2 regions of the Rothia sp. HMSC071B01 genome follow, and region 2 is predicted to be linked to the other one. Evidence: predicted binding sites of a transcription regulator. Region 2 holds the regulator's gene; the other holds the start of a gene.

Region 1 (7,487 bases), on a different contig from region 2:
AAGGGACCCTCATGCACACCGCGCCCGGCGGCGGCAACAGTTCTTAGGAGTTCTTGCGGTTGCGCACAGCAGACACGCCAGCAACACCCAGACCCAGAGCCACCAGACCCATACCAGCAATGGTGAAGGCGTTAGAAGCACCGGTGTTAGCAAGAGAAGAGCGCTGAGCGCGGCTCGAAGTGTAGCTGCTCGAAGAGGAGGAGCTGCCACCCAGGTTATCCAGACCGCCAGAGTTGCGGGACGAAGAACCCGAGGAGCTGTTGGAGGAGGAACCGTCGGTTACCTCGCTGTTAATGACCTCGCAACCCAGGCCGTTACCGTCATTATCAAACTTCTTGCGGAAGTCTGGGTGGCTTTCGTGCATAGGCGCCAGGCCAGCAGCCGCAACCTCTGCACAGTTCGCAAAGCGAGTGCTCTCAGCCGAAGCGGTCACCTGCTCGGTAGCGGAGGTGGAATCACCCAGCTGATCCTTCGCCTCGTTCACAACGGCTGCGTTCTGATCAGCAGCAGCCGAAGCCGATGCGCTCGCAGAAGCAGTTGCCGAAGCGGAGGGGGTAGCCACCACAGAAGCAGAAGCCGATGCGGTAGCCGAGGGGCTCACCGAGGTTGCCGGGCGGTTCTTAATCTCTGCATCCACGGAGGCGACAACCTCATCAGCGGCGGTAGCCGATGCCGAGGGGGTAGCAGAGGGAGCTACAGATGCGGAGGGGGTAGCCACCACGGAAGCCGAAGCGCTCGCGGTCGCCGAAGGGCTCACCGAAGCGGTAGCGGAGGGGGTTGCTTCCTGAACGGAACGAGCCTCAATCTTCACGGTCGCAGCCTTGCCGCCGCGAGCGGTGTCGTTGTCCTTCAGGGAGCCGGAGAGCAGGTAGACGTCCACGGAGATACGCTCATCCAGGTCGTTCTGCCAGGGAATGGAAACGGAGAAGTTGCCCTTCTCGTCAGCCTGAACTTCCAGGTAGTCCTTGCCGTCAATCTTGACGGAGCCCTTGTTCAGCTTGATAGCGATGACGGAGCCGGAGGTGCCGTCCTGAGTCAGGAAGCCTTCGCCGGTAATCTTCAGGGTTTCGCCCTTGTACCAGACCTCAGAGATGTGGGAAGTCGCCTTGTCGGAGTAGACGTGGGTGACGGACTCTTCACCGTTCTGAGCGAACGTTGCGGGGATTGCGGTGACCGCCAGACCGCAGCCGATCAGGGCGGTGGCACCGAAGCGAGTGATAGTGTGTCGAATGTCCATCCCATCATTTTATCCCCGCGCTCTGGGTGTATCCGCCTGTCCAGGGGCTATTTGCAATGACTTGCAACACAAAATAGCACTTTCGTGCAGTTAACAGCGGGTCATCTACAGGTCAGTGCACGCGCGGCAAAATTCGCTAGAGAAACAGCATTCACTGGAAAACAGCGCAGCCTAGACCTCTGCAACGACTCCGGCAACCTTAAACGTCAACGGCGTCGAGCATGAGTTCCAGCGCCTCACCCACGCCGCTGCGCCACAGGTAGGTAGCCTTCGCATCCGCACGACCGGGGCCGCCATTGATGACAGCGACCGGCTTGCCGGCACGCAGAGCCTCCAACACAATCTTGTAGCTGCTCATAACCGCCACCGAGGAGCCCACCACCAGCAGCGCCGAACATTCAGCGAGCATGGCGTCCTTGAGCGCCTTACGTTCGGCGGGCACGGACTCACCAAAGTACACCACATCCGGCTTGAGGCGGGTCGAACCACAGCCAAGGCAGGGCACCATCTGAAAATCGCGGATATAGCGGTCGTCCAACTCCACATCGCCATCAGGGTTCACGCGCAGCTCTTCGTCTTCAAGGCGCGCCAGGTAGCCGAGGTTCGCAGCATCCAGGCGTGTATCCAGGCTTTCGCGACTCTCGTCCTGCCCGCAGTCCAGGCACACAATACGAGAGAGGTCGCCGTGCAGCGCCAGCAGACGGGAGCTTCCAGCACGGGCGTGCAGCCCATCCACGTTCTGCGTAATCACGCCGCTCACGGCACCCAGCTGCTCCAGCTCGGCGAGCGCATAGTGGGCGCGGTTCGGTTCGGCGCGGCGCATGCGGCGCCAACCCACGTAGGAGCGCGCCCAGTAGCGTTGGCGGGCGGCGTCATCGTAGCGGAATTCCTGGTAGGTCATGGGGCGGTGGTCGTGCAGGGAGCCACCGGGTCCGCGGTAATCGGGGATGCCGGATTCGGTGCTCACTCCCGCGCCGGTGAGCACGAGAACCTTACCCGCTTTGAGTAGCTTGGCAATACCCGCGGAGGCGTATTCTTCGTCGTGCGGGGTGGCGTTCTCAGAGACAACGCGCTGAATCGAGCGGATTGCGGCACGGTGCACGGAGGCGATTTCTTCGCGCTGCTCACCGGCGGCGGCGAAGTTCTGGTGGTCAGTCCAGCGGTCCATTCTTCTCCTCAATGCTCTGTGTATTAGTGCGGTTCTAGTGCGTTAAACGGCTGTGGGGTACCCCTTTTGAGGGTACCCCACAGCCTATTTCTTATGGTTTCGAATGTGCAAACTCAGCCACAGGCTAAGTCCGCCCAGCCAACCGGTTGAGCTTAGTTCTCAGCCTTCTGCTCACGCTCGGAGGTCACCGACAGGCCGTCGCTGGCAACGTCCGGGTTCACATCCACGGTCACGGTGTCGCCGTCGTGGATGGCACCGGAGAGGATGCCGCGAGCCAGACGGTCGCCAATCTCGCGCTGAACCAGGCGGCGCAGCGGGCGGGCACCGAATGCCGGGTCGTAGCCGGTCTTGCCCAGCCACTCGAGGGCTGCCTCGGTCACGTTCAGGGTGAGGCGGCGGTCCTCCAGGCGCTTAGCCATGCTCTTGACCTGCAGACCCACAATCTGACCCAGGTTCTCAGCCGACAAGGGCTGGAACATGATGATGTCGTCCAGTCGGTTGAGGAACTCGGGGCGGAATGCCTGGTGCACAACCTCCATAGCCTTCTCGGAACGCTCGTCGAAGGGCAGGTCCTGGTTGACCAGGTACTGCGAACCGAGGTTCGAGGTCAGAATCAGGATGACGTTGCGGAAGTCCACGGTGCGGCCCTGGCCGTCGGTCAGGCGGCCGTCATCGAGCACCTGCAGCAGGATGTCGAAGACCTCGGGGTGTGCCTTCTCAACCTCGTCGAGCAGGACCACCGAGTAGGGGCGACGGCGCACGGCCTCGGTCAGCTGACCGCCCTCTTCGTGGCCGACGTATCCGGGAGGGGCACCGACAAGGCGGGACACGGTGTGCTTCTCGGAGTACTCGCTCATGTCGATACGCACCAGGGCACGCTCGTCATCAAACTGGAACTCGGCCAGTGCCTTAGCCAGCTCGGTCTTACCAACACCGGTCGGGCCCAGGAAGAGGAAGGAACCAATCGGGCGGTTCGGGTCGGAAATACCGGCGCGGGCGCGGCGCACAGCATCAGAGACAGCGACCACTGCGGCTTCCTGTCCGATAAGGCGGGCACCGATGCGCTTCTCCATTTCGAGCAGCTTCTCGGACTCACCCTGCATCATGCGACCTGCGGGAATGCCGGTCCAGGAGGAAATCACCTCGGCGATATCGTCCGCGGTGACCTCTTCGGAGACCATGGATTCGCTCTTGGCGCGGTCCTCGGCGCGCTGTGCTTCTTCCAGCTCAGCTTGCTTTGCGGGAATCTCGCCGTACAGCAGGCGGGATGCCTCGGCGAGGTTACCCTCGCGCTGTGCAACCTCTGCGCGGGAACGTAGCTCGTCGATCTGGGTCTTGATGTCACCCACGCGGTTCAGGCTAGCCTTCTCAGCCTCCCAACGAGCGTTGAGGGCGTCGAGCTCTTCCTTCTTGTCCGCCATATCCTTGCGCAGGGCCTCCAGGCGCTCAACCGATGCGGGATCGGTCTCGTCAGCAAGAGCCAGCTCCTCCATGGTGAGACGGTCCACGGCGCGGCGCAGCTGGTCAATTTCCTCCGGTGCGGAGTCAATTTCCATGCGCAGGCGGGATGCTGCCTCGTCAATCAGGTCAATTGCCTTGTCCGGCAGCTGACGGGAAGGAATGTAACGGTTAGACAGGGTTGCTGCGGCAACCAGCGCGGAGTCAGCGATCTGCACCTTGTGGTGTGCCTCGTAGCGTTCCTTCAGGCCACGCAGAATACCGATGGTGTCATCTACGCTGGGCTCGCCCACGTACACCTGCTGGAAGCGGCGCTCCAGGGCGGGGTCCTTCTCGATGTTCTCGCGGTACTCGTCGAGGGTGGTGGCACCGATCAGGCGCAACTCGCCTCGGGCAAGCATGGGCTTGAGCATGTTGCCCGCGTCCATGGAACCTTCGGATGCGCCAGCACCGACGACGGTGTGAATCTCGTCGATGAAGGTCACAATCTGGCCTTCGGACTTCTTGATTTCTTCGAGGACTGCCTTCAGGCGCTCCTCAAATTCACCGCGGTACTTTGCGCCTGCGACCATGGAGCCCAGGTCCAGGCTGATGAGGGTCTTGCCGCGCAGGGATTCGGGCACGTCGCCAGAAACCATGCGCTGTGCCAGGCCCTCGACCACGGCGGTCTTACCGACGCCGGGCTCACCAATCAGCACGGGATTGTTCTTGGTTCGGCGGGAGAGCACCTGCACGACGCGGCGAATCTCGGAGTCACGGCCGATGACCGGGTCAAGCTTGCCCGCGCGGGCAATGGCGGTCAGGTCGGTGCCGTACTTTTCGAGTGCCTGGAAGGTGCCTTCGGGGTCGGGGGTATCCACGGTGCGGTCTCCTCGGACGTTGGGGATGGTCTGTGCGATGAGCTCTGCGGTAGCGCCGAGCTTGTGCATTGCTTCAGCGGTGCTATCGGTTCCGCTGGCGATGCCCAGCAGAATCATTTCGGTGGAGACGTAGGTGTCTCCGAAGCCCTGGGCGCGGGTCTGTGCGGCCTGCAGAGCGGAAAGTGCGGAACGGCTGAAGGAGGCGTTCTGCACGGAGGAGCCAGATGCCTTGGGCAGCTTCTTGATTTCGGCGGATGCCGCCTCGGAGATAGCGTCTACATCCAGGCCTGCAGCCTTGAGAACTGCTACGGCGACGCCTTCGCGCTGGTCCATGAGGGCCTTGAGGATGTGCGCGGTTTCAATAGTGGGGTTACCGGCGGTTTGAGCGTTAGTATTTGCCGCCGAGATGACTTCTTGACTCTTGGTGGTGAACTTGTTGTCCATAATGTTCCTTTCGTGTTTCGAGGGCTTATCCTATGCGCCCCTGCATTACATAACTTGAGTCTACTCCGCTCAACTATGTTTCGCAACCCTCTTGCAAAAAATTTTTTCGTATTTTTCACCCCGCCCCATACCCCTGACCCCCAAGCAAAAGCCCCCACCAAAACTCTCTGTCAAAGCCCCCACCAAAACCCCCAGTCGAAGCCGCATTGCTATACTGACCGGATTGGGCGCTTATAGGTTCCCATAACAGCTAAAGATTGGGGACCCCACATGAAAATACTGGTTCTCGGCGCAACCGGCCGCACCGGCCGCCTCTTCATCCACAAAGCCCTCGAGGAGGGGCACTCGGTCACCGCCTACGTACGCAATCCCGATAAGGCGCTAACACTTTTGGGAACCCACCCGAACCTCACGATTACTCCCGGCGACCTCAACGATACCGAGCGGCTCACCGCAGCCTCCGCAGGGCAGGACGTCATGGTCAGCATCCTGGGCCAGAAAACCACGGTACGAGAGTTTCTCTCCTCCACGTTCATGCAGGAGCGCCTGCCCCTCATCATGGAGGCGGTCACGGGCGCAGGCGTGAAGCATTGCGTTCTGATGAGCGCCTACGGTGTGGGCGATACGGTACGGACCGCGTCCCTGCCCATGCGCCTGGTATGCAAGGCCATCATGCGCGGCATTTTCACCGACAAGGTTAAGGCGGACGCCCTGGTTGCCGAGTATCAGCCGTATATTTCGCGTGCTCATCCGGGCAGACTAACCGATAAGCCCGGTAAGGGCGGAGTGAAGGTGTTTGATATGGCGAGCGTCGAGCGAACTCCGGGTATCCCCACGATTGCCCGTGAAGACGTCGCCGATGCGCTACTCACTATCGCCAAGAACCCCCAGAATGCGGGCACAGATTTTCTGGTGACGACTGGGGACGCTGTCCTACGCTCGCCTCAGAAATAAACCGGTAGGCTTAATGACATGACGACTACGAACACCTTCCCCGCCGCCATTCTTTTCGACCACGACGGAACCCTCGTGGACACCGAACCCGTATGGGCTGCCGCAAAGGTTGCTCTCGCTGCAGAATTTGGCGGCACCTGGACTGAGCAGGACACCCTCGACTGCCTGGGCCTGTCAATGAAGTTCACCTTGGATCGCCTACGCGAGCGCGGCGTGAACCTGCCGGACGAGGAGATTAACGACCTACTGGTGGCGAAGGTGCACGAAACCCTGGCGCAGCAGCCGGTCGAGTTTCTGCCCGGCATTGAGCGTTTCCTCTCGGAGGTGCGTGAGGCGCAGATTCCGGCGGCAGTCGTCACGAATGCAACCACCTCCGTGGCGCGCCGCACCGCAAACGCGGCACCCGAGGGCACGTTCTCGGTCATTATCGGTAACGATGAGACCACTCACCCCAAGCCGGACCCGCAGCCCTATCTTTTGGCAGCGGAGCGCCTGGGTGTTGATCCGACTCAGTGCGTGGCGATTGAGGACTCCCCCTCGGGCGTGCGCAGTGCGACCGCGGCGGGTATGCGCGTGATTGTTGTGCCGGGCGAGCTGGAGGTTCCGGCGGAGCTGGGCACCGTGCGCCTCAAGCATGAGGAGCTGACCCTGGAGGCGGTTCGCGCGCTGGCGTAGCCGCTTGGTTCACACACTGGAAGCCCGGCAGAGAAAGCTCTGCACGAAAACTGAATACGCTTCACCCTAAAGGGCGGGATGCATGATACGAGATACCGCGCATCCCGCCCTTATGCATGCTTGGGCGGTGAGCCGTGTGGGTTTAAGCAGGAGCTTTTGAGTGAGGACTTGAGGGCGACACAACAGGCGGATGACAATTTATTACGAAATACTCAGAATAAGCTTGACAGCAGTTCCTTAAAATGATTTACTAATCAATAACGACTTCGGTGGGAATACAAACCTCACCGGACCACAAGCATCACAGCATCATGAAGGAGACCATCATGGCATTCGCAAACTACACCGCACCCGGCCTGACCATCGAAGAAGGCAAGGGCATTTCCGAGGTTCTCCAGGCACGTCTGCACGACCTGAACGACCTGCACCTGCTGCTGAAGCACGCTCACTGGAACGTGACCGGCCCCGGCTTCATCGCCGTTCACGAAATGATTGACCCCCAGGTCGACACCGTCCGCGAATTCGTCGACGCCATCGCAGAGCGTATGGCAACCCTGGGCGCAGCCCCCAACGGTCTGGCTGGCGCACTGGTCGCACAGCGCACCGTCGAGGACTACGCGGTTGGCCGCGCACCCGTCCCCGCTCACCTGCGCGCCCTGAACGACGTCTACACCCGCGTGATTGAGGCTCA
Region 2 (7,487 bases):
GTTGCGTCTCTGCCTTCTTTTATTTCTTGTAGTAACTGTTGAGTCTTATCTAGATGTTCATGAGATATATTTTGGACATCTAGGGAAAGGCGAATTGCGATATATGTGAATATTGAAAATACAATAAGTAGTATCCAGTTATTAGCAAAGAAATTGCAGATAGCTACCTTTTTGCCGTTGGTATCTGGAGGAGTTGCATCTGGTGTGGGTTGAATGGGGGAGTGCTGCATGGAGTCTCCTGTCTACTTTGAGAGGATATGGTCGTAACCAGGATACGGTAGGCGGGTAGCCTCAAGCCACAGGTGAAGGTTGGGGAATTGCGGGTCGGACAAGCGGGGATGCCCCTATAGAGTGAGAGATGGAGCTCACCGGAAGGCCACCCATATATAAGAGGAGCGAATCTCTAATCTCTTACTGCGGGTGTTCGTACTTGAGACACCTACACGAAGCGCACCTCCAGCAATGCTGCCAGGGGCCTAGCCTCCAGACCTAAAAATCACCTCACACACCCTATATAAGCTGCCCCTGCACCACCTTCCGGCACCTCTCGCACCCCAATTATTAGGTTTTTCACCCCTTTTTTAAAAGTTTTTAAAAATTTTTTCGCCAAACTAGCCCGTCAATGTCCGCCGTGCGCTGAATCGCCGCGCCGCGCCCTCGCTCAGCCCGAAAACCCCGGAATTCCGCGGCGAAACGCCCCATTCGCGCCTCGCCGCCGCCCCAAAATCCCCCGCAAAACACCCCTCCAGAGCCCTAAAACCCCCACCCCTCACGCCCCTTCGCATAAAAAAGTTGAGTAAAGTTCGCTCAACTCTATTGACACCCCTGCCAGGAGAGTGCATACTTGAGTACATGAGGCTCAAGGAGCCGCGCAGACCACCCCGCACGGGGCGGCACGCGCAGCACCGACCGCCTCCAAAACTTTCAAACTAACCCGCCTCGCATTAGAAGAAGCGGGGCACTAACACCTAAGGAGTGAATAAACATATGGCACGTGCAGTAGGTATTGACCTCGGTACCACCAACTCGGTCGTAGCAGCACTGGAAGGTGGCGACCCGGTCGTCATCGCTAACGCAGAGGGCACCCGCACCACCCCCTCCGTCGTCGCATTCTCCAAGGACGGCGAGGTTCTGGTCGGTAGCGTTGCAAAGCGTCAGGCAGTAACCAACGTCGACCGCACCATCTCCTCCGTCAAGCGCCACATGGGCACCGACTGGACCACCGAGATTGACGGCAAGAAGTACACCCCGCAGGAAATCTCCGCTCGTATCCTCATGAAGCTGAAGGGTGACGCAGAGGCATTCCTGAACGACAAGGTCACCGACGCCGTCATCACCGTCCCGGCATACTTCAACGACGCTGAGCGTCAGGCAACCAAGGAAGCCGGTGAGATTGCAGGCCTGAACGTCCTGCGTATCGTCAACGAGCCCACCGCCGCAGCACTGGCATACGGCCTGGACAAGGGTAAGGAAGACGAGCTCATCCTGGTCTTCGACCTCGGTGGCGGTACCTTCGACGTCTCCCTGCTGGAAGTCGGCAAGGACGACGACGGCTTCTCCACCATTCAGGTTCGCGCAACCAGCGGTGACAACCGCCTCGGTGGTGACGACTGGGACCACCGCATCGTCGAGTGGCTGCTCGCACAGGTGAAGGCAAACACCGGCGCAGACCTGTCCAAGGACAAGATTGCTCTGCAGCGTCTGCAGGAAGCAGCTGAGCAGGCTAAGAAGGAGCTGTCCAGCGCTTCTAGCACCAACATCTCCCTGCAGTACCTGTCCGTGACCCCCGAGGGCCCCATCCACCTGGATGAGAAGCTGACCCGCGCAAAGTTCGAGGAACTGACCCACGACCTGCTCGAGCGCACCAAGAAGCCCGTGCTCGACGTAATCAAGGAAGCTGGCGTGTCCATCTCCGAGATTTCTGAGGTCATCCTGGTCGGTGGCTCCACCCGTATGCCCGCTGTTGCTGAGCTCGTCAAGGAGCTCACCGGCCGCGAGCCCAACAAGGGTGTGAACCCCGACGAGGTCGTGGCAATGGGTGCAGCACTGCAGGCAGGCGTGCTGAAGGGCGACCGTAAGGACGTTCTGCTGATTGACGTCACCCCCCTCTCCCTCGGTATCGAGACCAAGGGCGGCGTGATGACCAAGCTGATCGAGCGCAACACCGCAATCCCGACCAAGCGTTCCGAGACCTTCACCACCGCAGAGGACAACCAGCCCTCCGTGACCATTCAGGTCTTCCAGGGTGAGCGTGAGTTCACTCGCGACAACAAGAACCTGGGTACCTTCGAGCTGACCGGCATCGCCCCCGCACCCCGTGGCGTGCCCCAGATTGAGGTCACCTTCGACATTGACGCAAACGGCATCGTGCACGTCTCCGCAAAGGACAAGGGCACCGGCGCTGAGCAGTCCATGACCATCACCGGCGGCACCTCCCTCTCCAAGGACGACATCGACCGCATGGTCAAGGACGCAGAAGCACACGCTGAGCAGGACAAGGCACGCCGCGAGGCTGCTGACACCCGCAACGCAGCCGAGTCCGTCGCATACTCCGTCGAGAAGCTCCTGAAGGAGAACGGCGACAAGCTGCCCGAGAACGTCAAGACCGAGGTTCAGGGCGATGTCGACGAGCTGAAGAAGGCACTCGAGGGCGACGACGACGCAGCAGTGAAGTCCGCATTCGAGAAGCTGCAGGCATCCCAGTCCAAGCTGGGCGAGGCACTCTACGCAGCAGCTCAGGCTGAGGCATCCGAGTCCAAGCCCGCCGCTGATGAGGACGTTGTCGACGCCGAGGTTATCGACGAAGACGAGAAGAAGTAATCATGGCTGAGCAGGAAAACACCACCCCCGACCCGCTGGAGGAGGCATTCAACGCCCCCGCAGCGGAAGGCCACCCCGAAGCTGAATCGGTCGAAAGCCCCGAGGAAGCTGCGGAAGCCGTCGAGGCTGAGCTCCAGGACGCCGTAGAAGCAGAATCTGCTGATGCGGCACTCGCCGCAGAGCGCCTGGACTCCCTGCTTCGCCTGCAGGCAGAGTTCACCAACTACAAGAACCGCACCGCCCGCGAAAAGGAGCAGCTGCGACTCTTCGTAATCAGTGACCTGGTCGGCGCACTGCTGCCGGTGTTCGACGACATCGACGCCGCACGCAAGCACGGCGACCTGCAGGACGGCCCCTTCGCCTCCATCGCCGCGAAGCTCGAAGAGCTGCTCGGCAAGCAGGGCGTGGAGCGCTTCGGTGAAGTAGGCGACGCCTTCGACCCGAACATCCACGAAGCTGTACTGCAGCAGCCCACCGACGAGGTGGCCGAGGATCATGTCTCCATGGTTCTGCGTTACGGCTACCGCGTGAACGACCGCGTGGTTCGTACCGCTCAGGTGGCTGTGGCTGTCGCACCGTAAGGTGGTCGGCTCAGCAATGGCTGAATAACTAACGACGGGCGGGTGCTCTCCCTGATGGGGGAGTGCCCGCCCTGTTGTTTGCCGGGGCTGCTTTACCCGGTGTGTTGGTGCGGGTTTTGGCTCGTAGAAGCGGCGGTCAAGAGGCTTGTAGGGGCGCAATTTTTTGGGCTCAGCCCTTTCAAAATTGAGTCAAGTAGACTAAACTTTTATATAGAGCATTAAGACAAGCACGCGGTGCCCCTGCAAGCCGTCCCGTAACCGAGGAGGGCGGCGCATCACCGCAGAAGGAGAAACACAACATGGCAAGTGAAAACTGGCTAACCGACGACTTTTATAAGGCACTGGGTGTCAGCGAAGACGCAAGCGAAAGCGACATCAAGAAGGCGTACCGCAAGCTCTCCCGCAAGTACCACCCGGACCTGAACCCCGGCGACGCCGCAGCAGAGAAGAAGTTCAAGGAAATCTCGGAAGCATACGACGTGCTCTCCGATAAGAAGCAGCGCGAAGAGTACGACCAGATTCGCCGCTACGGTGCCGCAGGCATGGGCGGATTCGGAGGCGGCGGCTTCGGCGGTGGCAGCTACACCGGCTACCCCGGCGCGGACGCATTCGGCGGCTTCAGCAACGGCGGCGCAGGCATCAACATTGACGACCTGCTCGGCGGCCTCTTCGGCGGTAGCGCAGGCGGCTCCCGACGCTCCGCAGGCTTCACCAGCGCCGACTTCGGCGGCATGGGCGGTGGCGGTTTCGGCGGCGCACAGCACGCAGCCCCCGAGGAAAGCACCACCAGCACCCGCATCAGCCTCGCTCAGGCATACACCGGCGCGACCGTGACCGTGTTCCTGCCGGACGGCTCCCACACCGAGGCACGCATCCCCGCAGGCATTAAGGACGGCCAGAAGGTCCGCCTGCGCGGCAAGGGCCTGCGCGGCGGCGACCTGAAGGTCACCGTGCGCGTCTCCGATGACTCCGTGTACTCCCGCGAGGGCAACAACCTGATCCTGCGCGCACCCGTCACCCTCGCCGAGGCCGTCGACGGCGCAGTGATCGAGGTGCCCCTGCCCGACGCATCCACCGTGAAGCTGCGCCTGGCACCCGGCCAGGTCGGCCGCCGACTGCGCGCTAAGGGTCGCGGCTTCAAGGCTAAGGGCGGCGACGGCGACCTGCTGGTCATCCCGGAGATTGTACTGCCCACCGAGCTGAGCGCAGAGGCACAGGAAGCATTCGATAAGTTCGTAAAACTGGCACCGCAGGAGAACCCGCGTAAGGATCTGTTGAAGAAGGCGAAGTAAACCATGGCATCTCGAGAATCATCATCTAAGTCCCGTAGCGGCAAGCCGTTGCACAGTGTGGACCTGCCGGTTTTCGTGATTTCTGTGGCGGCTGAGCTGGCGGGCATGCACCCGCAGACCCTGCGCCAGTACGACCGCATTGGCCTGGTCCAGCCTTCGCGTGCGCCCGGTAAGGCGCGCCGCTATTCGCAGCGTGACGTGAACCGTCTGCAGCAGATTCAGCAGCTCTCGCAGGAGGGCGTCTCCCTGGAGGGTATTCGCCGCATTATTGAGCTGGAGTCCCTCGTGGAGGAGCAGCAGGAGCAGATTGCGGCGCTGCAGCGTCAGGTTGAGGATGCGAAGGTGAAACTGGGCATGGTGGAGCGCGTGTTCGCAGCCGGTACCAGTGGCGATGTGGTGCATATTGCCCGCGGCACCCGCCCGGCGCCTCGTCAGCGTTCTTCGGCGGTGGTGCTCTACCGTCAGCGTCACCAGCCGGCTACGGCGGATGATACGAAGCCGCAGCGCTAAACCGGCTAAACCCGCTACACTGGGATAATCGGTTCGGCTGTTCTAGCTCATTTGCGCTAGTCAGCCACCCATATAGGCTTGTGCGTCTTTGTGTATACGCCGCGAGGGAGGGTAGACCCCCGCCCCGCATGCACTCAGACCCACACACAAGGAGGTGAGGCTCCCCGAATAATCGGGGAGCCTCACCTGCTTTAACGTATGCACTTTGCGCGGTGGCGGGAAATCACCTGGCGGTAACTCTCGCTAACGCTGACCCGCTTACTTACGGCGGTAGGTCAGATCGTGCGCGCGGCGGCCTGCCTCCTGAGCCTTACGCTCAAAGCTGGTGAGGGTACGACCCTCCCAACGCGGAGCCCAACCACCCAGCGGATCCTCCTCGGTCGCACCGGCGCCGGGGTTCACGTTCTCAAAGTCGGGGTGCGCCTCCAGAACCTCACGCATGACCAGGGCGTACTCCTCCCAGTCAGTCGCCAGACGCCAAATGCCGCCGGGCTTGAGCACGCGCGCAACCTTATCAGCGAACGCCGGGGACACCAGGCGGCGCTTGTGGTGGCGGGACTTGTGCCAGGGGTCCGGGAAGAACACCCACAGCTCGTCCACGGAGTTCTCCTCAAGCATGTTGTCGAGCAGTTCGGGCGCGTTCGCCTGAGCCACACGCACGTTCTCCACGCCTGCGTTGCCCATCTTCAGCAGCAGGTCCGCAATACCGGGGGTGTACACCTCAACGGCGAGGAAGTTCGCCTCGGGCACCTCAGCTGCACGGTGCACGATCGCCTCGCCCAGACCGGAACCGATCTCGACGACCTGGTACGCCTCGCGGCCGTAAATCTTGACCGGGTCGAAGGTCGCCTCGGGGGATACGGAGGTGTCGGTGCGCAGGCGCGGAATGTCCAGCACGTGGGTGGGGGAGTAGGTGTCCCACGCCTTCTGGCGGCGCGCGGTGAGGCGGTCGCCGCGGCGGACGAAGGAGTAGGGCTGGCGGAAGAATTCCTCAGGAACCGGCTTCTTGACCTTTTCTTCGGTGGATTCGGGTGCCTGGCTAGGCTGCGTGTTCTCAGTAGACATACCTAAAAGAATAGCGTAGCGCCGCTACACCGTGCGGTTTCGCGGCGCGCAGGGCTGGCGTGACGCTGAACTAGCCGGGCGTGGGGTGGGTGCGGTGTACGTCCGGCGGGCGTAGAAATTTAGCGCGCAGACAAAAGTGCGGCGGGAACGAATACTGTTCCCGCCGCACTTTCGTGAGGTCGTCTGAGTGAGTTAGCGTGTGGGGCTTACTTCTTGGAGCCCAGCAGCGCCAGACCCGCGCCGAGCATCACGATGTTGTTTGCGAGCTGCTGGCCGTCCTGGGTGGGGCGGAAGTACTCGTCGTGCATGTCCGGGTTGCGGAAGTACATGGTCATCAGGTTTGCCGCGAATGCGGTCAGGCCTGCACCCGCCAGGCGGGAGGGGACGAAGGGGGTCAGCAGGGTTGCGCCGAGTGCGGTCTCTGCGCCGGAGATGAGCTTACCGAAGGTTGCTGCGTCCAGCTTGGAGACTGCGGGAACACCGGTTGCCGCCATCTGCTGCAGGAAGGCGTAGGTGCCTTCGTCTGCCTTGAGCTTCTTGACGCCTGCGTCGAGGATGAGTGCGCCGGCGGTGATGCGCAGTGCTGCGTTGGAGAACTTGCCCATGATGTTGTCCTTCTGTTCTGTAGTTGGTTGGTTAGGTTTTTGTTGAACGGTTTCTACTCTAGACCCGGTTTCTCGCCTTGTAAAGTTTTACACGTAAAGTTTCTAAATATTTTTGAAAACCCGGCAGAAGCGTGCAGAGAAGGGGTGCAATCTAAGGGCGATGCGGGGCGTGTTTCGGGTGGAGGTTGAGAGAAGCCGCAGGCTCGCCCCGTCTCAATTGCCCCGTCTCAAAAATCTGGTGATGTTGTATTCCTTGTACTTGTGTGGGTATGAGGGGGTAAAATTTGAAATTATGCATTCTCTGCATAACCCTTTATCGGCGATGCAAGAAATCGGAAGCCCCGCGAAATCGGAGCCCACAAGCCCAAGCGCACCGCGCCGGCTCGGGAAGCGCGGGAACCGCCTCTTGGCGCGCCGTTCAGGATTATGCACGAATACCAACCACCCGGACTCGCCCCCGAGTGAAATTTAGGGCGAATCGACGCAGAAAAGAGGAATACGTGACACAGCAGCCAACGCAGCACAACTCCGTCACTGGCCTAGACTCCGAAGCTGAGCACTCCAAGCTTCAGCGCGGACTAAGCTACCGACACATCCAGCTGATCGCTATTGGC

What was found. Region 2 encodes HspR, which represses chaperone genes until heat shock. Its sites were predicted from a motif close to AAGTTGAGTCNNNNNGACTCAACTT; they were not measured.
Region 1: the regulator HspR is predicted to act here: its motif matches at 5,219-5,243, upstream of clpB (ATP-dependent chaperone ClpB).

The regions. Positions count from the first base shown of each region.
Region 1 covers NZ_KV795073.1:314,692-322,178, forward strand. Annotated here, with positions in the region: gene HMPREF2527_RS06235 (excalibur calcium-binding domain-containing protein) at 44-1,237, opposite strand; gene HMPREF2527_RS06240 (Sir2 family NAD-dependent protein deacetylase) at 1,437-2,405, opposite strand; gene clpB (ATP-dependent chaperone ClpB) at 2,558-5,167, opposite strand; gene HMPREF2527_RS06250 (NAD(P)-dependent oxidoreductase) at 5,438-6,121, shown strand; gene HMPREF2527_RS06255 (HAD family hydrolase) at 6,140-6,796, shown strand; gene HMPREF2527_RS06260 (Dps family protein) at 7,123-7,487, shown strand, end outside.
Region 2 covers NZ_KV795081.1:284,631-292,117, reverse strand. Annotated here, with positions in the region: gene HMPREF2527_RS09315 (pentapeptide repeat-containing protein) at 1-230, opposite strand, end outside; gene dnaK (molecular chaperone DnaK) at 988-2,820, shown strand; gene HMPREF2527_RS09305 (nucleotide exchange factor GrpE) at 2,823-3,401, shown strand; gene HMPREF2527_RS09300 (DnaJ domain-containing protein) at 3,701-4,693, shown strand; gene HMPREF2527_RS09295 (heat shock protein transcriptional repressor HspR) at 4,697-5,203, shown strand; gene trmB (tRNA (guanosine(46)-N7)-methyltransferase TrmB) at 5,462-6,268, opposite strand; gene HMPREF2527_RS09285 (hypothetical protein) at 6,475-6,873, opposite strand; gene HMPREF2527_RS09280 (amino acid permease) at 7,374-7,487, shown strand, end outside.